4 regions of the Lysinibacillus sp. FW301-JW8 genome follow, and region 2 is predicted to be linked to each of the others. Evidence: predicted binding sites of a transcription regulator. Region 2 holds the regulator's gene; each other region holds the start of a gene.

Region 1 (8,213 bases), on a different contig from region 2:
CATTAAATCAGGATGTAAGTTATGAATGCCAATTTCAAATGTTGTTTGCTCACCTGTTTCACGGATTTGTTCATCCACTTCACGACGAGCTTTTTCCACCATTTCCTCGATTCGAGCTGGGTGAATACGGCCATCCTGTACAAGCTTTTCAAGTGCAAGTCGAGCCGTTTCACGACGAATTGGATCAAAGCCAGATAAAATAACAGCTTCTGGTGTATCATCAATAATTAAATCTATACCTGTTAGCGTTTCCAATGTGCGGATATTTCGTCCTTCACGACCAATAATTCGACCCTTCATTTCATCATTTGGCAAGTTCACGACAGATACCGTTGTTTCTGCAACGTGGTCTGCAGCAAAACGTTGTAATGCTAATGATAAAATTTCACGTGCTTTTTTATCTGATTCTTCTTTCGCACGTGTTTCTGATTCCTTCGTCATCACAGCAATATCAGTTGCTAGCTCTTTTTCTACTTCCCCTAAGATAATAGTCTTTGCTTCATCTCTAGTTAAAGCAGAAATTCTTTCTAGCTCTGCTTTTTGCGAGGCAACGAGCTCGTCCACTTTGCTTTCCATCTGTTCAATATGCTGTTGTCTTTCGGCAAGAGCTTGTTCTTTACGCTCTAAGCCTGCTTCTCTCTTATTTAGAGCATCATCTTTGCGATCAAGATTCTCTTCTCTTTGCAATAAACGGTTCTCTTGTTTTTGAAGTTCTAAACGACGTTCACGAATGTCATTCTCAGCTTCAGTACGAAATTTGTGAGTTTCATCTTTGGCTTCAAGTAGTGCTTCTTTTTTCAATGCCTCCGCTTCTCGTTTTCCTTCTTCAACGATTGTTTCAGCAACATGTTTAGCACCAGTGATTTTTGAGTCATTCACTTTTTTCATGTAGATATAGCTAACAGCGGCACCAACGATGATTCCAAGCAAAGCGGAGATGATAGTAATTCCATCCATATGAACACCTCCTCTTGCTATTTGGGTAATACAGTTTCAGTCGGCGCATACATCAATTTCGCCTTGGCGTAATTACGTCCGGATTTTGAATCGGCCTATGCCTGCCAGGATGCGAAGGTTTTAGGCAAACATCCTTCTATTCATTGCTTTCAAAATCTGTAACATTCACCGGAGGCTTTGGGCCAACATGATGTTGGTCACTCAGTCGTTGCCACAGGACGTGGCGTTCTTAGACTGAGTTCCTATATTTCAGTAGATGTTTAAACACTCACTGAAAAGGAACCACATCCCATTCATCTCATCACCTTCAGAGGTGGGAGTTTTATACTGAATGAAGATAAAATGTACTGCCTATTTAAAGTCATAATTCAGAAATTATACATATTTAATTGTATAGCTAGCCTTAAGCTCTGTCAAGGATAGTCGGGCACCTGTTCGCCCCTCTCCAGAAAAAAGTAATTGATAACCAATAGGTGAATAAACTTCCTAATACTTTTACACTAGATTTACATTTACCTATTTTACATAATAAGGAATAAACAGTGCTAAGGATACATTTTTAGACCCTCACTCAATGCATGATGTTATCTTTATGAGTATACCCACCTTTATATGGAATATAGACAAAAAAATACATTGTTCCCTCTCAAATTAGAGCAGGAACAATGCATTTAAATTATTTATCTTCAAGAAGAAGCATTAATTCTTCATCCACTTCTTCCTCATCATGAGCAGCGATTGTGTAGGAAGTAGCAGCGATACCATAAGAGGAACGGATCTTATTAGCGATTTCCTCCATAACGGCAGGATTTTCTTTTAAATATTGTTTTGCGTTTTCGCGTCCTTGTCCTAAACGTTCATCACCATAAGCATACCAAGAGCCACTTTTTTGAACGATATCAAGTTCAACACCTAAATCAACTGTTTCACCTTCTTTTGAAATCCCTTCTCCATACATAATATCTACCTCTGCTGTACGGAAAGGTGGTGCAACTTTGTTTTTCACAATCTTCACTTTTGTGCGATTCCCCATAATATCATTGCCTTGTTTAATGGCTTCTGCGCGGCGAACCTCTAAACGAACAGAGCTATAGAATTTAAGAGCACGTCCGCCTGGTGTTGTTTCCGGATTTCCAAACATTACACCAATTTTTTCACGTATTTGGTTAATGAAAATGGCAATCGTTTTCGATTTATTAATAGCACCTGAAAGCTTACGTAATGCCTGAGACATTAAACGTGCCTGTAAACCGACATGGGAATCACCCATATCTCCCTCAATTTCAGCTTTTGGCACTAATGCTGCTACCGAGTCAATAACGATAATATCAATCGCACCACTACGAACTAATGCTTCAGCAATTTCAAGTGCTTGTTCACCTGTGTCTGGCTGAGATAATAGTAGTTCATCAATATTAACACCTAACTTTTGTGCATAGATTGGATCTAATGCATGCTCAGCATCAATAAATGCTGCTTGTCCTCCAGCTGCTTGCACCTCTGCAATCGCATGGAGAGCAACCGTTGTTTTACCTGATGATTCAGGACCATAAACTTCAATAATTCGCCCACGTGGATAACCACCAACACCTAATGCAGCATCAAGTGCTAGTGAACCGCTTGATGATGTAGCAATTTCTAAATCTGTTTTTTCGCCAAGTTTCATAATAGAACCTTTACCAAAGTTCTTTTCAATTTGTTTTAACGCCTGTTCTAAGGCTGCTTTACGATCACTCATTCATTTTCCTCCTTCGAAAACTGTTCACTGTTTTTCTCTATCTCTACTATACTTGTTTTTGAGAGAACACGCAAGAAAAAAGCGAACGTTTATTCGTTTTTTCTTCAAAATAAAAATTTGGGTAAATTTCCTCTACCCAAATTCCTATTTTTTCTATTTAATAGCGCTTGGTGTATCCTCTTTCTTCCAAAAGTTGCATTAGATAATGACAGGTAAACTTTACAGCACGAAGTCGATTTGTATTACGCATACCTGATAAATGAAGTAAATACGTGATTGGTTCCTCATCGTCAATGGCGATACCAATCCAAACTGTTCCTACTGGTTGGTGATCATGTGCTGTTGGTCCTGCTGCCCCTGTTAAACCAATACCAATATTCGTACCGAATTTTTGCTTTACAGCGCTAGCCATAGCCGCGGCACATTCACTGCTGACAATGCCATGTGTATCTAGTAATTGTTTAGAAATGTCGAGCTGTCTTATTTTTGCCTCTTCTGTATACGTTACAACGCCTCCAACGAGTGCATTCCCTACTCCCGGAATTTCTGCCAGCTCTGATTGAAATAACCCCGCAGTTAAACTTTCTGCAGCAGAAATAGTTAACTGATTATCAAGTAACATTTCTACTGTCTTAGAGGCAAGAGAATCATCATCTACACCATATTGATGGTCACCGACAAGCGCTTGAATTTCAGCTACCTTTGTTGCAATTAGCTGCTGTGCCTCCTGCACGGTTTCCGCTTTAGCAGTTACACGCAAGGTTACTTCGCCATCTGAAGCAAGAGGTGCAACAGTAGGGTTTGTTTGTGTATCTAAAATATCTTGAACACGAACCTCCAGCTCTGCCTCACCGATACCATAAAAGCGCATAATGTGAGAGACAATAACACCTCCAGCGTTTAACAACGCACCGAGCTTTGGTTTTGCCTCAAATTGGAACATTGGCTCAAGCTCTTTTGGCGGTCCAGGCAGCAAAATATATGTGCGTCCACCTTTTGTTAATATCATGCCGGGTGCCATTCCATGATGGTTTGCCAGAACTTCACTACCAGCTAATACTAATGCCTGCTTACGATTATTTTCAGTCATTGGACGACCTCGTTTAGCAAAAAATTGCTCAATATAAGTCAGGGCGACATCATCATGTTCAAGTGAAACATCAAGATGTCGTGCGATTGTTTCCTTTGTTAAATCATCTTTTGTAGGTCCAAGCCCACCAGAAAAGATGATTAAATCTGCCCGAGATTCTGCAACCGTTATAGCCTCATCTAAACGTTGGGCATTATCTCCAACAACTGTATGATAAAACACATTAATCCCCAACTCAGACAATTGGTTAGAAATAAATTTCGCATTTGTGTTCGTAATTTGACCAAGCAATAATTCTGAGCCAACTGCTAGAATTTCAGCATTCATGATCCACAAGACCTTTCTTATTTAGACTCAAGTAAAACACGTCGATTTAGATAGAAATAATCCCATCCAGACCATAATGTGAAGAACAATGCAATATATAACATTATTATATCGAATGGAATACCAATAAGCGTAAAGATTGTATTGTGTAAAAGCGCTGCCGCGATGGCAACAATTTGTGCCCATGTTTTAATCTTGCCAAGCTGATTTGCCGCTACGACTTCTCCTCCACCAGCCAATATTAAACGTAAACCTGTTACAGCAAATTCACGGCTAATGATGACAATAATGATCCAAGCAGGCGCCATACCAAGCTCCACCATTAAAATAAAAGCCGCTGAAACAAGTAATTTATCAGCCAGCGGGTCTAAAAATTTCCCAAATGTCGTCACAAGATTATACTTACGTGCATAATAACCATCCACCCAATCAGTTGTTGAAGCAAAGATAAAGATAAGGGCACCTACAAAGTGATGAACAGGCATATTTGCACCGAATAGTGACATTGTTCCCCAGCCAAAATCAAACATCATTACAATAACAAAAAACGGAATAAGTAAGATTCGAGAGATGGTAATTTTATTTGGAATGTTCATTTTTCTAACACCTTTCATGATGAAAGAAAGTAGTCATCATTAGATGACTACTGTTCTTTATTGAAATTGATGACGATGTTTTGCGTTACAATCTGTTGCGCATACGTTAACAGCTCGTCATTAATATATATCTTAGCTTGTTGTGAATTACCTAAGCGAATACGAGCATAATTTTCAGATGTTGCATCAAATTCCACTACTTCTCCTGCATTATAGACGCGCGTATTTGCTAATAATTCTTGCTGCTGTTGATTACGAATACCGACGAATGTAGGACCTGAGACTTCAATACGTATTTTAAGTGTGTCTGTACCTGTTAACGTATAAGAAGTTGTAGCTCCATCCGCTTCTACAGTACCCGCTGAAATTGATTGTTTAACATCTTCAGCTTGGTTTTCATCAGGTGTTTCCTCTTTTGTTGAATCCTTAGAATCTGCTGAATCTTTCTTGTCATTTTCAGCTTTTTTCTCAGCATCTGCTTTTTCTTTTTCACTATCGATTGGTTTTACTTTTGAATCATATTCTATTTCTGAAGGTTTATTGTCCTCATCACTTGTTCCTGCACTATTTTTAGATTGCACTAAAACCCAGATTACTACAATGATGACAATGATAAATAAACCAACAATTATTTTCGGCATTGCCTCCATCATTTTATTGGAAGGGCCCTTTGTAACTTTTCTTCTGCTTGGGCTATTCGTTATGGACTGGCTGACCTGATCGTTCGGTGTACTTGGCAGCTCGCTTTTATAGGTTTCTAAAAGCTCTTCTGCGTTTAACCCAACAGCATCTGCATATTGTTTAATAAAGGCTCGTACATAAAACGAACCAGGCATAATCGAATAATTGCCCTCTTCAATTCCTACTAAATAACGCTTTTGAATTTTCGTTATTTCTTGTAAATCGTCTAAGCTATAGCCTTTAGACAGTCTCGCTTCTTTAAGACGAGTCCCTAATTCTGCCACTCATAACACCTACTTTAATATCAAATTAAAAATTAAATCCTCCAAATGAATCGGATTCGGACATCATATGATTTTTTTCCATTATTTCATAAGTGATTTCTTCATCTGGGTGATGACGTAGTTCAATGATATAATCAAAATCCTCTATCTTATATTCTGAGTGCTGAACAAACATATCTGGATGCTCTACCACCTTAATGGAAGGCATATTCATCATTTCACGCACTAGTTGTAAATGTCGTTCATCAGAAGAGCGACGTGTCACAATGCCATCTAATATAAAAATATTATTGTCACTGAATTCATCACCAGCGAGTTTATTCCGGACAGTTTGCTTAATCATTGTAGACGACAAAAAAATCCACTTTTTATTAGCACATACACTTGCCGCAACAATCGATTCAGTTTTTCCAACACGAGGCATACCACGTATTCCTATGAGCTTATGCCCCTCTTTTTTAAAAAGCTCAGCCATAAAGTCAACTAAGATACCAAGTTCGTCTCGTACAAAACGGAAAGTATTTTTTTCATCTGCATCTCGAGGAATATAATGACCGTGCCTAATAGCTAAACGATCACGGAGTTTAGGTTGTCGAAATTTGGTTACGTTAATATGTTCCATTGTCGAAACAATTGTACGAAAACGCTCAATTGCCTCATCATTGTCTGTATGCACTAACATACCACGTCGATCCTCATCGACACCATTAATTGAAATAATATTGACACGAAGCATCCCTAAAAGTGAAGCAATATCTCCTAATAATCCAGGGCGATTCACCTGAATTTCATATTCAAAGTACCAATCGCTCAAACACACTCGTTCCCTTCCTATTAGTTAACGTAAAAAATCCTTTATAAGTTCCATCATAGCTGATTTTTTATGTAATGGAAAGTTAGAATACATGGAAATACCTCGTTATTTTTAAAAACTTACTATTTTTTTTATAAGCTCACTAAATAGGCTTACATACGTTCCCTTTTCGATAGAAAGAATGTTTTTGGTATAGAAAAAAGAGGAGAAAGCTCTCCTCTTTTTTTACTGCACATGCTTATTTTGAACAAGCTTAATGACACAATTCGCCAGTGCTTCTTTTTCATCTTCAGAGGCAACGCCCCATAAATCCGACAGCACTCGCTCTTGTTCGTTTTTAGGGTCGACATTTGTCGCCAAATATTCGCCAATTTGTACAGCTGCTTGCTGAATCATTTTCTTTGGCATACCAGTTGATTCTGCCTGCATAACATTTTGTCCTAAAAACGATGTCCATTTTTGCCAGTTTTCTAAAATGGTCATATGTTCCTCCTCCTTTACACATGTAGTATGTGCAAAAAAGAATATTATATGTACCAACCACCATTTAAACGAATTATTTGTCCAGTAACATAATCTGCTTTTCCTGAAAGATAGAAGCGCACCATCTCAGCCACATCTGTAGTTTCTCCTATAATACCTAACGGAATGTCTTCTAGAATGTAATTAAGCTCCTCTTTACTTAAATGACTATTCATCGAAGTATTAATAAATCCTGGAGCAATTGCATTCACACGAATTCGTGACAATGCGGCTTCCTTGGCATAGGACTTTACAAAAGCATGCTGAGCGCCCTTTACCGTAGCATACAGTGCTTCACCAGCAGAGCCTGCTTCTCCCCAAATAGAACCGATAAAAAGCACATAGCTGACGTCATGGGCTCGGAGCTTAGATGAAAGCAATGCTGTCAAACGCATAGGATTTTGCACATGGACACGCCATAAAGCATCCATATCATCAACTGTCGTATCTTCAAGGAGAGAATAATGCGCCTGACCGCTTGAAAAAACAATTGCCTGCACAGTAAAAACTTGTGAAGCAACTGACTCAGCGCCCGTTTCCTTTGAAAAATCTCCTTGCACAAGTATAAACTCCTGTGCAGGAAAATTTTCTGAGAGGGAAAGTAATAAATCCTGGGCAGCCTTCTCGTTATTCGAATAATGGACATAGATAGACCAACCGTCTGCGGCTAGACTGTGGCAAATAGCACGGCCAATCTCCCCTGATGCCCCTAGTACAAGGGCAAATTTCTTCACTACTTGCCCTTCTCTGTCGGTAAAATTTTAAAAACAGTTTGTTGAGATTCACCTTGAATCGAAGTAAATGCTTTTTTCAAATCCTCTATCGTCAGTTCCTCTAATACAGGCACGACATCGAATAAATTCATATCATTAAATGAATAGCGTGTGAATTGGTTAGCGATAAATTCAATAGAATTCAATGCACGTAAGAAGAATCCAATTTTCTTACGTTTTACTCGTTCTAAATCCGCAGGCTCAAATTGTATCTTTTCATCATACTTTGCTAGTTCTTCTTTAATAGCTTTCTCTAATGCAGCCGGTTCCGTTGAATCAGAGCCGATCATAGCAAAGCCAAAGCCTTTTTCTAACGTAAAATCAAAGGCATAGGTTTCATCAATCAAACCTCCATCATAAACACGCTCATAAAAGCTTGAGGTACGGCCAAAAATAAGCTCTAGCGCAATTTGAACAGAAAGCTCATGCTT
Region 2 (8,213 bases):
TTGTTTTGTCCAAAGCGTATAAGCCATTGGCGCTGCCCCCATCGGTAAACCTGGGTGACCTGAATTTGCTTTTTCAATTGCATCGATTGACAATGTTCGGATAGCATTAATCGCTAGTTGATCCGCATGTTGAGTCATTTTGTTGTGACATCCTTTCTCGTCCTATATATTGTTCTTTTACAGTTTAGTCAACATTGTCACAGAAAACAATGCTTTTGTTATACTATTTACCTTTTGTAACATACTTTATCATTATTCAGTAGAAATTCCGCCTCATTATAAAGTAAAAACTATAATATTTTCACAGCCATAAACCATATAAGGTCAACTGAATAAAGATAATGCCTCTAGCGAATGTCACGAATTTTGAAAGGAGTGAATTGTGCTAACACAATTCAAAATCTGGACGAAATTACACTGAGGCGTAATTATTCTAAATGTGTCACATTAATTTAGAAATTTATTTTTTTTCGCTTGTTTAACCTTCTCTGGTGTTACATCATTGCCTTCAACATCTACCACTTTTACATGTTCAATGGTATCTCGCATAGTTGCTCTAAATGTATCTAAATACTCTTTACGAAGTGCTGTCTGCTCCTTCGCTTCCGCCTCCGTTAATGTCCCATTCTTTGCTTTGGCAGAAAGTTCATTGATTCGCTTAATTTTTTCCTTTGATAACATAATTACACACCTTTCCAGTACATATCTTAATGTATTTGGTATGCAAAGTATAGCATGTATTCCCTTAAAATGCAGTTATACCAACCCTTTTACTTTAGTAAAAAATACCACTAATAACATGACTTTCAGGAGTTAGATGTGTATAACTATAGTAGAGCCTTTAAAATTACATACATGGAGGAAAAGACGTTGAAGATAGAAACAAATAGATTATGCATACGAAAATTTAAGGAGGACGATTGGCAGGCAGTCTATGAATATACGTCAAATAGTCAGGTCATGAAGTATATACCAGAGGGTGTTTTTAACGAGGATATGGCTAAGAATTTTGTATCAGACAATAGTTGCGAACAGGCAAAATACTTTCCAGTTGTTTTAATAGAAGGAAATTTGATAATTGGTCATATTGCTTTTCATCAATATTTTGGCGACCATACATTTGAAATTGGTTGGGTTTTTCATCCGAATTACTACAACAAAGGCTATGCTTCTGAGGCAGCAAAAGCTGTACTGCACTATGGATTCAAGGAAATGAACCTGCATCGGATCATTGCAACGTGTCAGCCAGAAAATATTGCCTCCTATCGGGTTATGGAGAAAATCGGCATGAGACGTGAAGGATATTTTAAAAAATGTATCCCAAATGGTGAGGAATGGTGGGATGAATACTATTATGCTGTTTTAGGTGAGGAGTGGGTATAGCAATATGCTGGTTTCAATCAAGCAAAGGGAAAGTACACTTCTAACAATTTGCAAATAAATATAGTAGAGTTAGAGACATTTTAACCCATTATGTTTTACGACAGAATAAGTCAATAACATCAATTTAAACTGCTCGAAAATATAGTGATTGAAAGCTTGTATTAATCTTACTCTCCTATTTCATCAGTGGGATGACAAAAATCCCACTGATCTTACTTTATTCACCTATCAACTTCTTCTGATGCTCCCGATATCTTCGATGTACTGTTGCCTTACTAACATCAAAGCCTAAGCCTCGAAGTGTCATGGCAATCTCCTCAAACGTAAAACCCTTGTTTCGAAGCTTAATGATTTCCTCAATCGGCACTTCCTTACGCTCCTGTCCATTTGGATTTCCACGATTCGATAGATTATTTTCAGGTCTATAGCCCTTTTCAACAGCTCGACGCATACCACGCCGTATTTTAGCATTATGGATTCTACGCTGGTATTCCTCTACTATCGCTAATATTTCTAGCAGCATCGTATCCATTTCATTTAATTGTACAGGTCCTGCATCTCGCATGGAGAAAACATCTGTTTCTGTTTTTTGTAATAAATGCAGCACCGCCATTCTGGCATTACCACGTCCTAAGCGTGTTTCATCCTGGACAAATAGCGCATTAATTTCCTCTTCTTTAATAAAATCAAGCATTTCAAGTAAGCCATCTCGCTCCACATCATAACCACTATGCTGATCTAAATAAATGCCCTTTATATTGTAGCCCTGCACCTTGGCATAATGCGTTAATTCTTCCTGCTGGCGCTCCAGCGAGGAACTTTGTGTCTCTTTTTCTGTACTCACGCGGCAATAGATGACGGCTGATTGTTGTTTATTTATCATGGTTCATTTCTCGCTATTTCAATAGAGTTTATGGGATTGGCTTGGTTTCCCACCACTGGAATGACTAATGATTTACCAGCAACAATTTGAACATTTGGTAATTCATTTTCTGCCTTTACAAGGTTAATCCAGTCTTCCTTACTCATTTTACCACGGTATTGCTCTGCTAACGACCATAGGTTATCACCATGTTCCACTTGTATTTCCTTGTAAGTCACCTCACCAGGATCTGTTATGTAAAGGTATCCTGCAAATAGTAGGCAAGCCCCTAATAAAATGGAGATATGCGGATTTTTCTTTAACCAATTCATCGTTATGACCTCATTTCAAGAATGTTTGTTCGGAATGTATGTTCTTATAATAGTGCGAACGAATGTTTTTGTCAAACACTTTTCGAACCTATGTTTGCATAAGTGTTCGCATTCTGATATACTATCTAATAAGTAGAAATAAAAGAAAAAAGAGGTGAGCAATCATGAAAAAAGTTTCGAAAAGACAAGAAGACATTTTAGCCTTTATCAAAGAAGAAGTACGCGCAAAGGGGTATCCGCCATCAGTACGTGAAATTGGTGAAGCAGTTGGACTTGCTTCAAGCTCAACGGTTCATGGACATTTAGCTCGTTTAGAGCAAAAGGGCTTTATCCGCCGTGACCCAACGAAGCCACGTGCGATTGAAATTTTAGAGCCAGAAGACTCTATCCAAAAGCAAAATGTTATTCACGTTCCACTTGTAGGGAAGGTTACAGCAGGTTCTCCAATTACAGCTATTGAAAATATCGAAGAGTATTTCCCGCTGCCAGATACATATGGGACAAGCGAGGATCAATTATTTATGCTAGAAATTATGGGTGAATCCATGATTGAAGCTGGTATTTTAGATGGGGATTTAGTTATTGTAAAGCAAAAATCAACAGCAGATAACGGGGATATTGTCGTGGCTATGACAGAAGAGGATGAAGCAACGGTTAAGCGTTTCTTTAAGGAAAAAAATCATTTCCGTTTACAGCCTGAAAACTCCACAATGGAGCCAATTATTGTCGATCAAGTTTCTATTTTAGGGCAAGTTGTAGGCCTTTATCGTCGTGTACAATAAAAAATATAAAATTAATGGATGATTTTAAGAGGATGATATGTTCCCCGATGAGCATATACCTCTTTTTCTTAATTTTAGACATAGAACAAAATACAATTTACATAGGGAGTGCGTCTATTTGAAACAAAAAATCAAGCAGGCTGTGCAAGAGGCTTATACGACAATGTATAGCTCCTTAAACGATGAACAAATTTATGCGGCTGTTCTAGTGACAGGTGGTGATTGCGGCAGCCTTTATTTAACAATGGGAACTGAAAAATCACTTATTGAAATTGGTCAGAACTATGAGGACGATCCCGAAGATTATCGCTTTTTAAAGGATGAATATTTACATTACGATGAAACGAATATGCTCGAAAAGGTAAGTCGTGAATTATTAGATATTATATTGCATATCAAAGACGAAAAATTTGTTGAACATAAAGAAATGCTTCATCAAGCAATGAGTGATACGATGTATGAATTGAAGCAGGAGGGCATTATTGACGAAAGCATCTTTGTTTTTATTTCGGTGACTGATGATAATGAAGAGGAAATGCTGGAGCTATCGTCAGCAAAGCGTTGTAATCCTACTCATCCCCTACTTCCTGCGTTTGTGCGTAATTGGGGACATTAAATACCCCCATTGTTTTAAAGCAAGAAGATGTCGAAGGAGATTTTTCGCCATCTTCCTTTTGTTTAGGAGGTTTACAAAAAAAAGAATCCACTTTAATATGGATTCCTTGTAAGCACTATGCCTCTACTTTGAATTTCAGGCTTGCCTTTATAAAAGCAGTAAATATTTTTTTTGATGCTTCATCTCCTGCCATCGCCTGCTCCTCTGGATGCCACTGTACCGCTAAACAAAATGGGTGGTCCTCGTGTACAATTGCTTCTACAATTCCATCACTGGATTTGGCAGCAACCTTTAATTTCTCAGCTAATACATTAACTGCTTGATGATGAAAGGAATTTACCGCTATTTTCTCTTTTTTGGTGATTCTGTTTAATAATGTATCAGGTGTAACTGTAACATAGTGAGTAGCAACGCCCCGAGCCGCCTGCTGCATATGCTTCAATAATTTTTTACTATGATATTCGCTCTCCATATCCTGATAGACATTGCCTCCAAGAGCAACATTTAATATTTGAATACCACGACAAATACCAAAAATCGGCATCTTTCGAATAAAAGCTGCCTCGATTAAAGCAAGCTCTACAGAATCTCTTTCAGGGTGTACCTTCCCTAATTTAGGTGCTGGCTCTGCATCAAAGAGAAATGGATGGACATCACAGCCTCCTGATAGCAATAATCCATCTGTCAACGACAAAATTTGTGCAACATCCTCCTCTATGCCAAGAGGAATAATTAGCGGAATGCCCCCAGCTTCGATAATACTATTGCTATAGGCAGCATTTAATCTTGCTGACAAATCATCCTCCACAAAGACCGTTATGCCAATTACTGGCTTCACTTTATCCCCTCCAAGATTGTAAGTTATTCCTTACCACAACCCAAGATACCAATTCATTAAGGCATCTCCATAAAAATAGACAACTATAGCCGCAGCTGCAATGGATGGACCAAATGGTATCGGCGTCTTTCTGCCCTGCTGCCGTATCCTTAGCACTATAATGCCTACAATCATCCCGATTACAGCGGCTATAAATAATGTTAAGAGTGCATGTAGTGTGCCCAATACAAGCCCAAGTAAAAAGAATAATTTAATATCTCCTCCACCCATACCTCCCTTTGACAGCACAGCAATACTATATAATATGCCAAAGCCAACGACTGCACCCAGTGCACTATCCCACCAAGGTGATAACGGTGAAAGTACACGTCCTAAAAAGAGCAGCGGTAGAAAAACGAGTAGTACTTTATCAGGAATAAGCATATAGGCAAAATCCGAGACAACAATAATAACAAGTAATGAAATTAATAAAATGGCTACAAAAAATTCTACAGTAAAGCCTAGCTTCCAATAGGCAAATGCAAATAAAACCCCAGTCATAAGCTCCATGAAAGGATAAATCCAAGAAATTTTTTGTCCGCAGCTACGGCATTTGCCTCCTAGCCATACATAGGACAACACAGGTACTAAATCAAGGGCTGTTAACTGTCTCTGACAATTTGTGCAATGTGATGGTGGTCGCACAATGGACTCCTTTACTGGTACACGTAAGCCGACCACATTAAAAAAAGAGCCAAAAACAAGCCCAAAAATAAATACTGTCACGGTATAAGCCATTTCCATTTTTATGTCCTCCTAAACTAAGAGGCGCCCATACATATAAAGTATGCGCGCCTAGCTTTATTCTTGTCCCTCGTAATAGAACGTCGTAATCTGTACAGTAGCCTTAATAGTATTATCCGCCTCTTTATCTAGCTTTTCTTGCTCACCAGGGATGGTCATATTAATCGTATCAATTTTCATAACACGTTCAAGCTTTTCCACTTCCTTTAAAAAGGTAACCATTGAGTCAAATGTTAAGGCACCAATATCAAAGGTAAAGGTTACTAGCTTCAGCTCTGGTGGAATATTTTCTTGGGCAATCGTAGAAACAGGTGGAGTTTCCGTATTCTCTTGATTTTCCTCATTGACCTTTGCCTCCGCCTCAGCAACTGTATTCGATTGATCCACATTGGCATTCGCTACAGGCTCATCATAATTATTAAAGGTTAGTGACTCCATGCGCGTACCTGTCACCTCTTCAATTTCCACCATATCTCTTAATACCTGCTCGACCGCTCTTGCACTAGGCACCTTTTTTTGCATCTCTAAAGTATCCTGCATAGGAACCTCTAGCTGCTCATCAAAGGAGGTAAGGGATTGCTCTAAGCTTTTAATCTCCGTTTGCAGACTTTGAATACTAGCTTCCTTCGCTCGTACATCATCCTTTTTTGGCAAAATAACATAATAATAGAGAGCAAACAATAAGGAGGCTATCAACAGGACAAGCAATAGTATGCCTGATTTTTTACTATTTAGGTATTTCGTCATTAGCTTCGTCCCCCTACCAGATACATAAAGTCAATAGTAGCTGTAATGGAAACTGAGTAACGTGGCATCTGCTTAAACTTTTCCTCTGCAGGTAAGTCCTTGTCCTGCTCCCCTAGCTCAATGTCAAAATTAGTAATGGAGCCGATTTGTGTATCTGTAAAATAAGGGCTTGCTAATAAACGCTCAACGTATTTTGAAATAGCTGTCATAGTTTCAAAATCCGCCTCAATTGTTACTTGGTTCGTACCAAATGAATAGCTACGTAAATAACTTGGGCTTGGTAACAGTGCATTTGTTTCATCAATTAATGGCGTTACGGGATAAGCAACACTTTGTACATAGTGAACAGATTGCTTTAATGAGCCAGTATTTTGACTTTGCTTTGTCGCGATATCATTTTGTAGCTGCTCCTGCCTTTCCACTAAGCGTCGCTCTTCTACTGATAAATCCTTTAACGCTGCCCTAGCATCAAAAAATAGATAGGTCATAAACGCTAAAATAATAAGGATTATAGCTAGAATCATATAAATCAACAATGGCGAGGTTTTCCGCTTCTCTAATTTCGGTAAGAGGTTAATTTCTGGAATCATCCGTTAACCTCCTTCAATGCTAGTCCAAGCAAGGAGGAAAAAGCTCTTGTAAACTGCGGAAATTTCTTTTGAAGCATCTGATCATTTAACTCCGTTAATGGCACACCTAAATTGGCACGTAAAAACTCACTAATGGTAGGTAATAAAGGATTGTCCCCTAAAATAATGATTTCATCAACCGTTTTTTCACCCTTATGTAAAGAAAAACGGAAGAAGTTCATCATACGATCAATTTCCAGCACCTGATCCATAACAATCATCCGATAATCCTCTAGCTCGCCATTATATTGAAAGTCATAGCTATATTCGCCCTGTGCCTTGCTTTCCCATTGCTCCATATTTGTATCAATTGATTGATAGCGTAAAAATTCCACATTGCCCTGTGAAAATATGCTAATAGATAGCTCATTAATAGACCATTCTGCAATTAAATAGGTTTTATCCATCTCCAGTAGCTGTAAATAATGCAATAAACGGATATTACAAAGAGCCCGGATATCCGCTGCCTCTGGCTCCAGCGCAATATCAAGGAGCATCGCCACAATTTTATTCACTTCCTCGGAGGGCGCAGCATATAATTGTGCCCTACCATCAAGCGGATCAGCATCATAAACATCAATAAGTGGTTCCTGAAATGGTAGATGAATTGAGTGCCCAATCTCCATTTCGGCATAGCCTCGAAGCTCCTCCTGTTTTAAGTCATGGGGCATATCAAAGCTTTTCAAAAGAACAGACATATCTGGCACAAACATTCGAGCCAATTGTTTTTTGCCAACCCATTTCACCACTTCTTGATTCATTGCTTCAAATAAAGCGACCTCATCATGGATAATGCCATTTTCAAGAATGCCATGTGCTAATGGCAGCTCATAATGCCGCCAACGTGAAGGATCAGGTCCTTCCGCCACAATGGCACGAAGAACATAATCCTTCAATTCGAGGGACACATACGATTTTTTCTTTCTCTTCAACATGTGAAAAGACCCCCTTTTTTAAGCTACTTCATAGGTGAATTTATTAGTCATCCATTTCCCACCCAGAAATACATAGGCATCTCTGGGGAAGTTGGGAGGACTATCGTTACATTATTTATTAGATCCTACTACATAAGAAGTTGTGATCTCGCTACCTTTTTTAGTATCTTTATTAATTGTTTCAAGTGTTGCATTCTCAAAATTAATAGTATAATTCAAAACTCCTGTAACTGTAGTATTTAATTCAAGTTTAGTCTTTGAAACTTTTGCGTCAAGTGGTAATTTACCAACAGACTTTAAAAAGCC
Region 3 (8,213 bases), on a different contig from region 2:
CCAAGTGGAAAAATAAGTGGACGATGATCCTGTATCTTACATATCTGCGCTATACCAATGACTGAGGCGTAAAAATACATGAACGTTCGAATATAAATAGATATAATCCACATGCCTGCCATAATAATCTCAATACGCTGTAAAAAATTACCGATAGAAATTCTTTGCGCCAATGCATAGCTAGGAAAGGTACGAGAGGCGGTATTGGAGGGACCTAGCACAAGAATACATAAGGTAATTAGTACAATTAAGACAATACCACCGATAATCGCTCCAATGTAAAATCCCTTTTGTGCAGACTTTTGAACATTTACGGCAGATGGGAAAAGCATTAACAGTACAACTAGTGGAAAAGAAAAAATACTCATAAATCGAATAATACTAAATAAAATTGATTTTTTAGGTGTCTCCAAGATTGGCTGTACATTATCGAAACTAATTTGAGGTGTTATACATACTGCAAAGATGATAAAAATCAAGATAAAAAAAGGGAATAGAATCTCTGCAGATCGTGCAAATACCTCAATGCCAAGAAAGGCAGCATACACTATGATGATACTAAACAGCAATGCAAATGCCATAGTAGGTGTTTCTGGCATCACTTCTGTTTTCATGAAAATACCAATAAAATATAATAGTTCACCTGAGGAAAGCAAGGTAAGAACTATAAAGCCGATTGCTGTAAATTTTCCGAAAATGCGACCAAGTATTTTTTCATTTGCCTCAATGAATGTAAGGGAAGGTGTGCGTTTTCCTAAAGAAATATATAGCTTTACTAAGAGAAAGCTTATTGCAACTCCGATAATTGCCGCAATCCATGCATCCTGCTTTGCTTCACTTGCTATATTAGCAGGAATAATTAATATGCCAGTTCCAATAGAAAAGAGAAGGGTAATGATCATAAATTGTCTTGAACTAATGATTTCTTTTTCCATTATGAGTAACCCCTTCTTCTTTATTTTGTAAGTGAAACAATTAGATCTTTGATTGGAGAAAAAATAAACGTGATAAAGTCAAGTGGACTTGGAATCTTAAGCTTTAATGCGACTCCAATATTTAATGCAGCAGCAAGTAATAAAAGAATTGAAAAAGTTATGATCGTTTTCGTTTCTTTCTTCTTATTTAATTTTGGGATAAAGGCAAAGGCAATTATAGACGAAATAACAAGAATAAATAGCGTCATTACCATGGCTTTACTCCTCCTTATTGGACTTGTGTAATAATGAGTTTTGCATTGTTCCTAATCCTTGTGTATTAACATGAACCTCAACGTTAATAGGAAGCTCAGGGAAAATTGTCTCCCAATCATTTTTTATTTTATTCCATTGTTTAGCATTTGAACGATGAAGTACTTCACTGAAGCCGAAAACATCCACTTGATAATTTTGCTGAACAGTTCTAATTGTCTTTTCAACTTGTTGTTTAATAACTTCCTCAGTTTTTTTATTTATATAATGAATGGATTTATTGCTAGAAAGCTTCATATTACATTCAACTTCTCCAACATTTTGTTCTACGTCTATATGCACATTTATCTGAGGAGAGCTCTTTTTAAATTGACCTTTTACTTTGGTAGTTGATTGGGTAATTTCGGTTGACAGAGTGCCTCCATTTGTGCAAGCGATAATTTCAATCGTGCTATCTATTTTGTCATTAATATAGCTAAGTCCTCTACTTTCATCTTCTGTTAAAAGTCCGATATATTTATCTTTTTTAAAGATAGCCAAACCAGCATACTTTAACAGTACTGGGGTCTTCACTCTTTTGACGTTTGTCTGATCCATTCCTAATTTTGGATCACCATGTATTTCAATAGCTGAAAGGATGGCACTTTTTTCATTATTGTTTAAAGTATTAACTAAATCATCAATATTGATGGAAATGGTGGAGCCCCAAACTTTTTCGGACACTCTCAAAGAATTTAGCATTTTGTTGGCTGGTACTTTTTCAATGGGTGTTAACACACTTAAAACGTCCTTAGCACTTGCCTGATGAGAGATGATGACATCAAAATCATTTCGGAATTCATGGTCTCTGGAAATTAAATCTAGTGCCTCGTTTATTCCCTCTTTCGCTAATTCCTCACCGATAACAACAATCCTAAGATGAGAAAAATAGGGTTTCCTAGCTGCTAACGTTGTCATTTTTCGAATAGCTTCAAAAACGGTTTCTCCTGTTGCGTGATAGGTAATCACAGGAGTGCGCCCAGTAGAAGGCTGTCTAGTAGAAATTTCACTAGGATCTACCACTTGAATGGATAACTCATATTCATCATCGACCTTATCAATTCCGAGTGCTAGGACAATTGCTAATTCATTTAGTTCACGCTTACTCCAGCAACCACTTAGTAGCAAAGGTAGGATTAGTAGGAAACAAATTAGGCTGAATTTTGACATATGCCATACCTCGTTTACACATTAGTGTTATTTCTTTTTTTCGTATCCGAATATTTACGTCCTCTAACGGTATTTTTTTGACTGACTAAGCGTGGTCTAGTCAATAAAGCTCTACGTGGAAATAATACTAACGCATCTTTTTGATCTTTTAAAATTAATGGCCCGAATGGACTGAAGTAGGGCACACCGAAAGATCGAATACTACATAAGTGTAGGATAATCATCATTATTCCAAACATAACACCAAATAAACCTAGCATTGCTGCTACAACCATTAATGGAAAGCGTAGAACTCGAATGGTGTTCGATAAGCCATAGGCAGGGAATAGGAAGCTACAAATCGCTGTTAATGCCACAATAATAACCATTACAGCTGATACAATTCCTGCTTCAACGGCAGCTTGGCCAATGACTAGGGTCCCTACAATGGATACGGCAGGTCCAATGGTTCTTGGCATACGAAGACCCGCTTCTCGTAATACTTCAAATGCAATCTCCATAATAAGTGCTTCAACCACTGCGGGAAAAGGAATTCCTTCTCGTTGGGAAGCAATACTAATAAGCATAGCGGTTGGAAGCATTTCCTGATGAAAGGTGGTGATGGCAACATAAAGTGATGGTGCTACCAACGCAAGGCTTATTCCTAAAAATCTTAGTAAGCGAATAAGTGAACTGATGATCCAGTTCTGATAGTAATCCTCTGCAGATTGTAAAAAAGATGTAAATAAAGCAGGTACCACCAACACAAAGGGTGTACCATCCACTAAAATAGCAATTTTCCCATCTAACAATTCTCCAGCAATAACATCAGGCCGTTCAGAATTATAAATTGTTGGAAACATTGTGAATTTAGAATCTTGAATAAAATCTTCGATATAACCACTTTCTAATATGCCGTCAGTATTAATACGGTCTATACGTGTCAGAACCTCTGCCACTATTTTGTCATTCGCAATGCCATTTAAATACATAACGGCTACATCTGTTTGCGTTACCTCTCCAACCACACGAGATTTTATCCAAAGATTAGGGCTTTTAATTTTTCGGCGGATAAGGGCTGTGTTTGTGCGTAATGTTTCAGTAAAGGATTCCCTTGGTCCTCTAATCACAGATTCTGTTGTAGGCTCTGTAACCTCTCGATCTTTAGCACTTTTTGTACTTGTTACGATACCAGTGGTAACTCCATTTAATAAGATAACTGTATTACCATTCAAAATAGCAGTGTACAGTGCTGAGAAATGAGAAATATTATTTGCATCACCGACTGTCAAACAAGATTCTCTTATATACTGATAAATAGTTTCTATATCTGTATCTGAGCCATTTACTTCAACCATATCGAGCATGAGCTTATCAATAACAGTATCCGAAATGGTTGTTTTATCAGATAAGCCATCCATATAAACAATTGCGATTGTGTGTTTCTCAGCTTTTCCAATGGTAATTTCTCGTATAATCAGGTCATTACTATTTCCAAGTGTATTTCGAATCAATTTTACATTACTCGAAAGTGAACTAAATAGGAGTTCATCATTGGAATTTGGTTGGGAGGCATCTGTACTTTTTGAAACGGACATTTTCTTTCCTCCTCCAATCGTGCATTCACTACCTATAGAATGGACAAATATCAGGATAGATAAACAAAGATAGAAATTTATTCTATTTAGTTTGCGGCAAATGAAAAAGCCGTGTTCCCTTCGTATAAACGAAAGGAAACACGGCTTTATTTACGATAGTCATATTTTAATTCATCGTTTGTAGCATCAATATCTACATGTAGGTTGTGGCTATCAAAAAACCATAAATCTTTTTCATCAATATAGTAGGTAACGCCATCAATCACTGTTTTGACACCAATCTCGATTGGCTCCTCACGAGTCATACCAAGAGAAAAGCCTTCGTGAAATGGACTAGAACCTCCGTATCTTGCATAAAAACGAATGGTATCGCCTGTTTCTACTTCCATTTCTCGTTTAAACCAATGCAGGGCTTCATCTGTTAGTGCAATATTCATTAGAATGCTCCTCTCTTTGCTACAGCCATTTCACCTTTGGCTCGGTCCCATTTTTAATGCGGCCAATGTTTGCACGGTGACGATAAATAATAAAGGTGAATAAACATGCTACTAAAATGCTTAACGCAAAATCACCTGTAACAAAATAATAAACGATTGAATAAATAAGTGCTACTAAAGCGGCAATCATGGAAGTTAAACTTACAATTTTTGTGACTTTTAACGTTACAATAAATGTAATAAAAAGTAAGACAAATAAAGGCCATGAATATCCTAAGAGAACACCAGCTGATGTTGCTACAGCTTTTCCTCCGCGGAAATTTGCAAAGATAGGGAACATGTGACCAATAACCGCTATAAGTCCAAGAATTAATGAGTGTATGGAGACCTCAGAAAATATCGGCAATGCTACTAGCAATACAGCTGCTGTCCCTTTTAGAACATCCATAATGGTTACGACGATTCCTGCTTTTTTTCCTAAGATACGGAAGGTATTCGTGGCACCCAAATTACCACTACCATGTTCACGAATATCTGTTTTATAAAAAATTTTACCTATCCATAATCCAGAAGGTATAGAGCCAATTAGATAAGCACATAAAATAATAAGTCCATTTAACATAGCTGGACTCCTTTCATTGGTAATTCATCACTTGGTACTAATAGTTTGTAACAAGTATTTTACACTTTTTCTTGATAATCTACAATGTCAGGAAGGAGATTTCATGACGTTCCTTGAATTCAATACAAAAGATAACTATTTTTTCAAGGGTTTCGATATGTATATTGCACTGAGGTTAGGCTATTTGACACGAGCTTCCCATCATCAAGACAATCCTTTTCTAAAAATATAGGTAAAATGGCAATTTTGTCAATCATCCTTTCCTTTGGTAGAATAGAAGTCTATCTTAAATTTCATGGAAATGCTAGTATGAATCTTCAGTCAGACAGAAGATACCCATTTTATTGTTAATCTACATATCCATTCCTATTAGGGTGGCTATTAAATGCTTCTGCATGAAGAATTGAAAACCTTCACGAGTTATCTTTGTTTTAGTTGAAAGTTTATAATCGGTTATTAGTCATTTGGTGTTTTACTTGATTCAGCAAATCTTTACTGTGCGACAGCAACTTATGTTTTTGTACCGAAAGCGGAGTGTCAGGTACAGATTACTTACATTTCTATAGATGAAGAGATGAATGAGTTATGCAACAAAAGCTTAAGTCCTTGCGTCAAGGGAATATGACAGCTTATGACAATGCAGATGATTACTTTTAAAAATGAGGAAGCTGTGGGGAATTAAAATTTTATTGGGCCTGTCGCTAGCTATTGACAGGAAATGCTATTATTATTAGGAAGAGAAGATAAATAGAACATCCGTTTGTTTTTTGGAGGGGAATTTTTTGACGAATAAGCAGTCACCAAGCGTCTATAATGATGACGCTATACAAGTATTAGAAGGATTAGAAGCGGTACGAAAGAGACCCGGCATGTATATCGGTTCTACAGATGGCCGTGGACTTCATCACCTCGTGTATGAAATCGTGGATAATGCGGTGGATGAAGCATTGGCTGGCTTTGGTTCTCATATTATTGTCAAGATTCATAAAGATCAGAGTATTAGCGTGCGTGACTTCGGTCGAGGAATGCCAACTGGTATGCATAAAATGGGGAAGCCAACACCTGAAATTATTTTTACGATTTTACATGCTGGCGGTAAATTTGGACAAGGCGGCTATAAAACGAGTGGTGGTTTACATGGCGTAGGTTCTTCTGTCGTTAATGCGTTATCAACATTTTTAGAAGTTACAATACACCGTGATGGTAAGAAATACTGCCAACGCTTTGAAAATGGTGGCCATCCAGCCACGACTCTTGAAGAAATCGGCAGTACGAAACAAACAGGTACACTAGTCCACTTTCTACCAGATGACAAGATTTTTTCTGTTACAAAATTCAATTATGATACACTTGCAGAACGTTTACGCGAGTCGGCATTTTTATTGAAGGGCTTAAAAATTGAGTTAATCGATGAACGCGAGGAAGGCAAAGGTGATGTGTTCTTTTATGAGAACGGCATTGAAGCTTTCGTTGCGTATTTGAATGAGGAAAAAGACGTTCTTCATCCTGTCAAATATGTGGAAGGGATCCAGGATGATATTGAAGTAGAATTTGCATTCCAGTATAACGATGGCTATTCAGAAACAATTCTGTCCTTTGTTAACAATGTTCGTACACGTGATGGCGGCACACATGAAACAGGCGCAAAAGCAGCATTAACTCGTGTGTTTAATGAATACGCAAGAAAAATTGGTCTGTTAAAAGATAAAGATAAAAACCTTGAAGGAACAGATATTCGAGAGGGTCTGGCAGCGATTGTGTCTGTACGTATTCCTGAGCATTTACTACAATTTGAGGGGCAAACAAAAGGCAAGCTAGGGACGAGTGAGGCTCGTTCTGCCGTAGATAGTGTGGTTTCTGAGCAAATTTTATATGTGCTTGAGGAAAATGCCGAGCTATCCGCATCCCTTGTGCGTAAAGCTATTCGTGCACAGCAAGTTCGTGAAGCGGCTCGTAAAGCACGGGAAGATGCACGTAATGGCAAGAAAAACAAAAAGGCCAGTACCATACTTTCTGGAAAATTAACACCCGCACAATCTCGCAATGCTGCGAAAAACGAGCTGTATTTAGTCGAAGGTGATTCTGCTGGGGGCTCCGCAAAGCAAGGGAGAGATCGTACATTCCAAGCCATATTACCATTGCGCGGTAAAGTCATTAATACGGAAAAGGCCAAGCTGCAGGACATCATGAAAAATGAGGAAATTTCAACGATTATTCATGCAATTGGAGCAGGGGTTGGCACAGATTTTTCTGTTGAGGATTCAGCCTATGATAAAGTCGTTATTATGACCGATGCCGATACGGATGGTGCACATATTCAAGTGTTGCTATTAACGTTTTTCTATCGTTACATGCGCCCATTAATTGAAGCGGGCAAGGTCTTTATTGCTTTACCACCATTGTATAAAGTTTCAAGGGGTACTGGTAAAAAAGAAGTGATTGAATATGCTTGGACTGAAAATGATTTACAAAAGGCCATCAAAAAAGTTGGAAAGGGTTACATATTGCAGCGTTATAAAGGTCTTGGCGAGATGAATGCAGACCAGCTGTGGGATACGACGATGAACCCTGAAACACGTACGTTAATTCGTGTAACGATTGAGGATGGTGCACGAGCTGAAAGACGTGTCACAACATTAATGGGCGATAAAGTTGAACCGCGTCGAAAATGGATCGAAGCCAATGTAAACTTCGGTATGGAGGATGATTCAAATATTTTAGACAATGAATTCATCCAACAAGAGGAGGACCAAGCATGAGTAGTACGGAAAAGTTTCAAGATTTACCTTTAGAAGAAGTGATGGGTGACCGTTTTGGTCGCTATAGTAAATATATTATTCAAGACCGCGCGTTGCCTGATGCACGTGACGGTCTTAAGCCTGTGCAGCGTCGTATACTATATGCAATGTTTTCTGAGGGGAATACACACGATAAACCATTTCGTAAATCCGCTAAAACGGTCGGAAATGTAATTGGTAACTATCATCCTCATGGTGATAGCTCAGTTTATGAAGCTATGGTGCGCATGAGTCAAGATTGGAAAGCGCGTCATATGTTGATTGAAATGCATGGCAATAACGGCTCTGTTGATGGTGATCCACCAGCAGCGATGCGTTATACAGAAGCAAGACTATCAGCTATTGCCGCAGAGATGCTACGTGATATTGGCAAGAAAACTGTT
Region 4 (8,213 bases), on a different contig from region 2:
AGCCATTGAGGCCAAAGAAGGCGTAGAAATTCAAAATGAGTCAATGACAATGGCGACAATCACCTTCCAAAACTACTTCCGTATGTACCAAAAGCTTGCTGGGATGACTGGTACAGCGAAAACAGAGGAAGAGGAATTCCGTAATATTTACAATATGAGTGTTATAGCTATTCCTACGAATAAGCCAATTGCTCGTGATGACCGTCCAGACTTAATTTTTGCTTCAATGGAAGGGAAATATAAAGCGGTAGCTGCAGATATTGCAGAGCGTCATAGAGCTGGACAACCTGTTCTAGTTGGTACAGTTGCGATTGAAACATCTGAAATTATTTCAAATTTATTAGATAAACATAAAATTCCTCATAATGTCTTGAATGCGAAAAACCATGAACGTGAAGCAGAAATTATTGCGAATGCTGGTACTAAGGGTGCGGTGACAATCGCAACGAATATGGCTGGTCGTGGTACGGATATTAAACCAGGGGAAGGCGTAATGGAGCTTGGTGGTTTAGCCGTTATAGGTACAGAGCGTCATGAATCTCGTCGTATTGATAATCAGCTACGTGGTCGTTCTGGGCGTCAAGGGAATCCAGGGGTTACACAATTTTATCTGTCACTAGAAGATGAACTGATGCGTCGTTTCGGCTCTGATAATATGAAATCCATGATGATGCGACTTGGTATGGATGATTCACAGCCGTTGCAATCCAAGGTTGTGTCGAAAGCGGTCGAATCAGCTCAAAAACGTGTAGAAGGCAATAACTTTGATGCACGTAAACGTTTATTACAATATGATGATGTATTACGCCAACAGCGTGAGATTATTTATAAAGAGCGTTATGATGTACTCGAAACAGAAAATATGCGTGTGCTTGTTGAGTCTATGATTCAAGAGACAATTGACAATGTGGTGGGCATGTTTACGCAAGGCGAGCAAAAAGATTGGAATTTAAAAGCTATTGAAGATTTTGTTGCTGCGAACCTGCTTGATGAAGGCGGGCTTAAGGTGGAAGATTTTCAAGGTAAAGCTGCAGAGGATATTAATCAGATGATTTCAGATGCAGTACATGTGCGTTATGATGAAAAAGAGACAAATCTTACACCAGAGCGAATGCGTGAATTTGAAAAAGTTATTTTATTACGTTCAATTGATACAAAGTGGATTGATCATATTGATGCAATGGATCAGCTGCGCCAAGGTATTCATCTTCGCGCATATGGTCAAAACGACCCCCTTCGTGAGTATCAACAAGAAGGCTTTGCTATGTTTGAGGATATGGTTGCTTCGATCCGAGAAGATGTAGCAAAATATGCGATGAAGGCAGAAATCCACAATAATTTAGAGCGTGAAGAAGTTGCCAAAGGTCAAGCTGTTAATCCGAAAGAGGATGGCGGTTCTGCTTCTAAAAAGCAACCGGTGCGTAAGGCTGAAAATATTGGACGTAATGATTTATGTCCATGCGGAAGTGGTAAGAAATTTAAAAACTGCCATGGTGCAGCTCAATAATAACTGAAAAAAGATCATTTTAGCCTCGTGTTAAAATGATCTTTTTCTATATTTAAAAATAGCTAATGAAGGAAAATAAGTAGAAAAAAGTCAGAATTTATAGACAATTGAAATATATGAGTATACAATAGCTGTAAATCAATAGGGATTTAGTTCAACAAAAAAATACTTTTTATCTCCTAATTCTATATTTTATAAGTAAAAGTAACTGTTTGGATAATAAAATAGATGTTTTAAGTGCTAGCAGGAATATTAACAGAGGAAACTTATTCCCTCGTCATTGATTAGTTTGAACAAGCTTTCTTTGAAGAAAAGGGGGTGGTGTATGTGTGGATAAAAAAATCCTCGAGTAAACAGTCTGGGGGACCGTCTCGAGGATATACATTGGGGTATACCAATATATATTTAGTATATTCCCTTTTACTGCTGAATATAAACATAAATTTCATAAGGGGGAATATCGATGCATAAAGAGAACATTATGAGAAGTGAAACGATGCTGTATATGCCTGTGTATGATGCCTTTGGAAACTTGTGTACACGTGTAATAGAAAGGGATAATCAATTTATATCGAAATTACCGCCAACAAAATTGATGGACTTTAATTTACGTTATTTTGGCTCTAGTTTAAGGGGAGCTTTTGATGGCTCCAAAATGATACTTGGCAAGCTCAATAAGAATCCTATAATTGTTCATGAGCAAAGTAATAATGTTTGGTTTCCAAGTAGATCATATCGACGACCAGAATGTATGTGGTTTGCTGTACATCATATAGAGGATTATCAAGCTATAGATAAAAAGAACACAAAAGTATTTTTTATGGATGGTAATGAATTCGATGTAGATATTAGTGTGAATGTATTTGAATATCGAATTCAAAGAGCCTTTTTATTAAAATATAAACTGGAGAATCGTACTAAGCACCTACATGTTCAATATGATCGAGTAAAAGTCTTTCAACGTATGCCAACATTCAATACCTTGTATGAGAATGAAGTTCAATTTGAATAAACTGTTAGGCATCATGCTGATATTTTAAAAAAGTATGTTTTCTGACGTAAAAACGTTATAATAATAAAATACGGGGCTAAAGCTATTGGTATTTCTAAATACATTTTTCAAGGATAGCCTCATTAATTATGTCCGGAGGATTTAACAATGATTGAATTAGCAGATGTACGTAATGCATTAGACACTTCAGCCAAAAAACTGGCGGATTTCAGGGGGTCTCTTTGACTTAGAAAATAAAGAGGCGCGTATTCAGGAATTAGATGAAATGATGCTAGAGCCAGGCTTCTGGGATGACCAACAAGCTGCGCAAGTTGTCATTAATGAAGGAAATGGCCTAAAAGCAATTGTCAATGAATATAAAGATTTAATAGAAACGCATGAGAATTTAGATATGACACTAGAGCTTTTACGTGAAGAGCCGGACGAAGAATTGCAAGAGGAACTAGGGAAAGAACTAGTAGAATTTCAGCAAAAAATAAGTGATTTTGAGCTACAACTGTTATTAAGTGGCCCATATGACCAAAATAATGCAATTTTGGAGCTTCATCCAGGAGCAGGTGGTACAGAGTCTCAAGACTGGGGATCTATGCTTCTTCGTATGTATACACGCTGGGCAGAAAAACGTGGTTTTAAAGTTGAAACAGTGGATTATTTACCAGGTGATGAGGCAGGCATTAAATCAGTAACATTGTCCATTAAAGGTCACAATGCTTACGGATATTTACAGGCTGAAAAAGGAGTTCATCGTCTAGTGCGTATCTCTCCATTTGATTCTTCAGGTCGTCGCCATACATCTTTTGTATCTTGCGATGTCATGCCTGAATTCGATGACAATATCGAAATTGATATTCGTACAGAGGATTTAAAGATTGATACGTATCGTGCAACAGGTGCAGGTGGTCAGCATATTAATACAACAGACTCAGCTGTCCGCATTACTCACATCCCGACCGGTACCATTGTACAATGTCAGGCTGAACGCTCACAAATTAAAAACCGTGAAAAAGCGATGACAATGTTGAAAGGTAAATTATATCAATTAGAGCTGGATAAACAACAGTCACAGTTAAATGAAATTCGTGGTGAGCAGAAAGAAATCGGCTGGGGCTCACAAATTCGCTCATATGTATTCCATCCATATTCAATGGTGAAGGATCATCGTACAAATGAAGAAACAGGTAATGTAGGAGCAGTGATGGATGGCGATTTAGATCCATTCATTAATGCATACTTACGTTCAAAAATTGGCTAATAAGATCCCTTCAAGGGCACAGAAACTTTGTGCACCTGAAGGGAATTTTTTTATTCACCTTTTTTAGAAAGGTGGATGATAGGGGGCATCATGACTAATGCTCTTTCGTTCATTCATGTAATACTTATAGAGCATTGATGCATTGACAAATTGTTTACTGATAGATGCATATTGAATAGGTAATTCTATTTGCTTATCGTTTTTTAGCGTGATAATACAGCCTAATTTACTCGGTATAATATTCGAAATGGCGTGAAGTCCAATCCAAATATTATGAATGGAGTTCGGAGAATAAGTTGGTAAAAAGATACATGGGAAACCATAATCAAAAGCTACTACGATTGGTAGTTTATGCTGATTGCCAAAAAAGCGTTTAGCGGAATATTTCGCAGCTTCATAGGTTGTTCCAAGTGAGATACAAGTTTTTCGTAGTACGTGCATAGGTTTACGAGTAACGATTAGCTCATTATGTTTGTCAATAACCCGTGTGAAGATTTTTGACCCATGTTGGACAGGTTCAAGTAAATAGGTGTTGAAAGACATTAAATATCCATTGACATAGTTTGTTTGCATAAATGGAGTTCCTCCTTTTTTCTATTGATAGCTGTAGTGTAGAGGATAAAATAAATTATTGACAATATAGATTAATCGTGAAACCTATTGATAAATGAAGAAAACGTGTAGAGAGTTTACTTTAAATGAACAGAGATTAGTGGCTAATCCAAGTTATTTTCAGTTCTTAAGCATTGCTTTTTAATTTCAATTTTCATATAATTTAGAAAAGGATCGAGGTGAGATCGTTGGATAAATATTATTCGTATACAGATTTTCTAAAAGCCGTTGGTCAGTCAAAGAAAGTTGATGAGGCAGAGAAATTATTGAACGAGATTTATTTAGATTTATTTTTAAATCAAATCCAGCGTATGCATCGTGAAGAGCAGCTCATGGTTCTGGTAGATAGAGCACTCGATGAAAAAGATGAAAAGGCATTTCATCTATACGCACATGAACTAACAGTATTACGCCAAGCAGCAAGTGAATAATATGACGAGCCCGCTCTCCCGAAAATTGGAGGGCGGGATTTTTTTGTGTACAAATTAGTAAAAGAATTAACTGGTAAAGTTGCTCGGAAAAAGGGGGGGATTTGATCGATTAGTGACGGGAATCGCTCAATAAGAGTGGAATCTCCTTAATTGATGGGAGTCACTCAAAAAGAGTAGAGTGAGAAGAGTTGCTCAAAAGCGTAAATACTACTCAACAACGGGGAGGAACCACTAAGAAACATGTTCTCTGCTCAATATTTAAGAAAAACTAGGCATTAAAAGGAATCCGTTCAGCTGAAGAGCTTGAAAACTGGATGAAGCGGCTATTATAGGAGTAGAAAGGTGCTCCACAATATACTTGAATGATCAATAATTATACCGTCATATTAGCGAAAGAGAAAACAATTTACAAACATTCGTTCGTTAAATGTTCGAAATTTTAGTGCTGCTATGCTAAAATAAATGTACAAATTGGAAGGAAAGGACGGGGGCGTGTGTGCAAGCATTTGATTTACAAGCGCCATATCAGCCTAATGGGGATCAACCACAGGCAATTGCAGAATTAGTGGAGGGTGTACGTGCAGGTAAACGTCATCAAACATTACTTGGTGCAACAGGAACAGGAAAAACGTTTACCATCTCTAACGTTATCCAACAGATCAAAAAACCAACACTGATTATGGCACACAATAAAACACTAGCTGGTCAATTGTATAGTGAATTTAAAGAGTTTTTCCCGAATAATGCTGTGGAATACTTTGTCAGCTACTATGATTACTTTCAGCCAGAGGCCTATGTACCACAGACAGATACTTATATTGAAAAAGATTCAAGCATAAATGATGAAATCGATAAATTACGTCACTCTGCCACATCTGCATTATTTGAGCGTGATGATGTTATTATTATTGCTTCTGTATCCTGTATTTATGGTTTAGGTTCTCCAGAGGAATATCGTGAAATGGTTGTATCAATTCGTACAGGAATGGAAATTGAACGTAATCAGCTGCTACGAAAACTGGTAGATGTTCAGTATGAGCGCAATGATGTCAGCTTTACTCGCGGAACGTTCCGAGTACGTGGGGATGTGGTGGAAATATTCCCAGCATCCCGAGATGAACATTGTATTCGCATAGAGTTTTTCGGAGATGAAATAGACCGCATTCGAGAAGTAGATGCGTTAACAGGTGAGATTTTATCAGATCGAGATCATGTCGCTATTTTCCCAGCATCCCACTTCGTTACACGAGAAGAAAAAATGCGAAAAGCCATTGAAAATATTGAAAAAGAGTTGGAGGAACGACTTGCTCTTTTACGTGCTGAGGATAAATTATTAGAGGCTCAGCGTTTAGAGCAACGCACTCGCTATGATTTAGAAATGATGCGTGAGATGGGCTTTTGCTCAGGGATTGAAAACTATTCGCGTCATTTAACATTACGTGAAGCGGGAGCGACTCCTTATACTTTGCTTGATTATTTCCCTGATGACTTTTTACTGGTAGTTGATGAAAGTCACGTTTCACTGCCGCAAGTTCGAGGAATGTTCAATGGTGACCAGGCACGTAAAGGTGTACTAGTCGACCATGGTTTCCGTTTACCGTCAGCTCTTGATAACCGCCCTTTACGTTTTGAAGAATATGAGAAACATATACATCAGGCTATTTATGTATCGGCAACACCTGGTCCATATGAGCTTGAGCATACGCCGGAAATGGTGCAGCAAATTATTCGTCCAACTGGGCTGCTTGATCCACAAATTGACGTACGTCCTATTGAAGGGCAAATTGATGATTTAATCGATGAGATTCAGGGGCGTATTGCTCGTGATGAACGAGTGCTCGTTACAACGTTGACGAAAAAAATGTCAGAGGATTTATCAGCTTATTTGAAAGAAATGGGCTTAAAGGTGGAATATCTGCATTCTGAGATTAAAACACTCGAACGTATTGAAATTATTCGTGAGCTTCGTAAAGGGACTTATGATGTGTTAATTGGCATTAACCTTTTGAGAGAGGGGCTAGATATTCCTGAGGTGTCACTTGTGGCAATTCTAGATGCTGACAAGGAAGGGTTTTTACGCTCGGAACGCTCATTAATTCAAACTATTGGACGTGCTGCACGTAATGCCAATGGTCATGTCATTATGTATGCAGACAATAGAACGGATTCCATGAAAAAGGCCATTGAGGAAACGAAACGTCGTCGTTTATTACAAATGGCGTATAACGAAGAACATGGTATTACACCAAAAACGATTGTTAAGAAAATCCCTGATGTGATACGTGCGTCACAGGTTGCTGAGGAAGAGGAATCCTATGTAACAAAGGCAACAAAAGGCAAAAAGCTGACAAAGGTGGAGAAGGAGCAATTATTAGCTTCACTAGAAGTAGAAATGAAGGAAGCGGCAAAAGCACTGGATTTCGAGCGTGCTGCTGAGCTTCGCGATACAATATTTGAATTGAAGGCAGAAGGGTGAATGACTTGTGAAAAATACTGAAATCGTCGTGCAAGGCGCACGAGCACATAATTTAAAAAATATTAATGTGACAATTCCACGAGATCAATTAGTTGTATTAACAGGTTTATCAGGCTCAGGGAAATCGTCATTAGCATTTGATACGATTTATGCTGAGGGGCAACGTCGTTATGTAGAGTCTCTTTCTGCCTATGCTCGTCAATTTCTCGGTCAAATGGACAAACCTGATGTTGATGCGATAGAGGGCTTATCCCCTGCTATTTCGATTGATCAAAAAACAACGAGCCGTAACCCGCGTTCAACAGTGGGTACGGTAACAGAAATCTATGATTATTTACGTTTACTGTATGCACGTATTGGCAAGCCTATTTGTCCAAATCATGGCATTGAAATTACTTCCCAAACGATTGAGCAAATGGTCGATCGCTTATTAACGTATCCAGAACGAACAAAGATGCAGCTTCTCGCGCCAATGGTATCTGGACGTAAAGGGACACATGTAAAGCTATTGGAAGATTTAAAAAAGCAAGGCTTTGTGCGTGTCCGTATTGATGGCGAATTACGAGATTTAGATGATGCCATTGAACTTGATAAAAACAAGAAGCACTCCATTGAAGTCGTAGTCGATCGTGTTGTGATGAAGGAAGGTATTGCAGCTCGTCTTAGTGATTCCTTAGAAACAGCGTTACGCTTAGCAGATGGACGTGTTCTTGTCGATGTCATGGAGCATGAGGAGCTATTATTTAGTGAGCATCATGCCTGCCCATTATGTGGATTTTCTATTGGGGAGCTAGAGCCACGCATGTTTTCATTTAATAGTCCTTTTGGTGCCTGTCCAAGCTGTGATGGACTAGGTTCAACACAAGAAGTCGATTTAGATTTAGTAGTACCAGATTGGGATCGTACATTATTAGGAAATGCTA

What was found. The regulator LexA, encoded in region 2, represses DNA repair genes until DNA is damaged. The targets are predictions, from matches to a motif close to CGAACATATGTTCG.
Region 1: a site for LexA is predicted at 2,778-2,791, ahead of recA (recombinase RecA). Genes of this name have one in related genera too.
Region 3: a site for LexA is predicted at 5,782-5,795, ahead of parE (DNA topoisomerase IV subunit B). Genes of this name have one in related genera too.
Region 4: a site for LexA is predicted at 5,224-5,237, ahead of uvrB (excinuclease ABC subunit UvrB). Genes of this name have one in related genera too.

The regions. Positions count from the first base shown of each region.
Region 1 covers NZ_JBYTBB010000002.1:97,364-105,576, reverse strand. Annotated here, with positions in the region: gene rny (ribonuclease Y) at 1-957, opposite strand, end outside; gene recA (recombinase RecA) at 1,634-2,695, opposite strand; gene AC3WOM_RS01455 (competence/damage-inducible protein A) at 2,853-4,112, opposite strand; gene pgsA (CDP-diacylglycerol--glycerol-3-phosphate 3-phosphatidyltransferase) at 4,130-4,708, opposite strand; gene AC3WOM_RS01445 (helix-turn-helix domain-containing protein) at 4,756-5,673, opposite strand; gene AC3WOM_RS01440 (DUF3388 domain-containing protein) at 5,699-6,487, opposite strand; gene AC3WOM_RS01435 (DUF3243 domain-containing protein) at 6,713-6,970, opposite strand; gene ymfI (elongation factor P 5-aminopentanone reductase) at 7,015-7,743, opposite strand; gene yfmH (EF-P 5-aminopentanol modification-associated protein YfmH) at 7,743-8,213, opposite strand, start outside.
Region 2 covers NZ_JBYTBB010000015.1:55,563-63,775, forward strand. Annotated here, with positions in the region: gene tkt (transketolase) at 1-138, opposite strand, end outside; gene AC3WOM_RS08570 (DUF896 domain-containing protein) at 448-681, opposite strand; gene AC3WOM_RS08575 (GNAT family N-acetyltransferase) at 871-1,383, shown strand; gene AC3WOM_RS08580 (YneB family resolvase-like protein) at 1,601-2,266, opposite strand; gene yneA (cell division suppressor protein YneA) at 2,263-2,577, opposite strand; gene lexA (transcriptional repressor LexA) at 2,742-3,359, shown strand; gene AC3WOM_RS08595 (DUF4303 domain-containing protein) at 3,478-3,975, shown strand; gene AC3WOM_RS08600 (gamma-glutamyl-gamma-aminobutyrate hydrolase family protein) at 4,091-4,813, opposite strand; gene AC3WOM_RS08605 (prepilin peptidase) at 4,844-5,596, opposite strand; gene AC3WOM_RS08610 (hypothetical protein) at 5,654-6,343, opposite strand; gene AC3WOM_RS08615 (PilN domain-containing protein) at 6,343-6,933, opposite strand; gene pilM (type IV pilus biogenesis protein PilM) at 6,930-7,907, opposite strand; gene AC3WOM_RS08625 (type II secretion system protein) at 8,019-8,213, opposite strand, start outside.
Region 3 covers NZ_JBYTBB010000072.1:483-8,695, forward strand. Annotated here, with positions in the region: gene AC3WOM_RS22325 (GerAB/ArcD/ProY family transporter) at 1-935, opposite strand, end outside; gene AC3WOM_RS22330 (hypothetical protein) at 956-1,189, opposite strand; gene AC3WOM_RS22335 (Ger(x)C family spore germination protein) at 1,194-2,396, opposite strand; gene AC3WOM_RS22340 (spore germination protein) at 2,411-3,973, opposite strand; gene AC3WOM_RS22345 (HesB/YadR/YfhF family protein) at 4,120-4,410, opposite strand; gene plsY (glycerol-3-phosphate 1-O-acyltransferase PlsY) at 4,430-5,032, opposite strand; gene parE (DNA topoisomerase IV subunit B) at 5,815-7,791, shown strand; gene parC (DNA topoisomerase IV subunit A) at 7,788-8,213, shown strand, end outside.
Region 4 covers NZ_JBYTBB010000001.1:87,788-96,000, reverse strand. Annotated here, with positions in the region: gene secA (preprotein translocase subunit SecA) at 1-1,507, shown strand, start outside; gene AC3WOM_RS00440 (competence protein ComK) at 1,971-2,519, shown strand; one part of gene prfB (peptide chain release factor 2) at 2,667-2,741, shown strand; one part of gene prfB (peptide chain release factor 2) at 2,743-3,771, shown strand; gene AC3WOM_RS00430 (competence protein ComK) at 3,835-4,344, opposite strand; gene AC3WOM_RS00425 (IDEAL domain-containing protein) at 4,572-4,814, shown strand; gene uvrB (excinuclease ABC subunit UvrB) at 5,311-7,290, shown strand; gene uvrA (excinuclease ABC subunit UvrA) at 7,298-8,213, shown strand, end outside.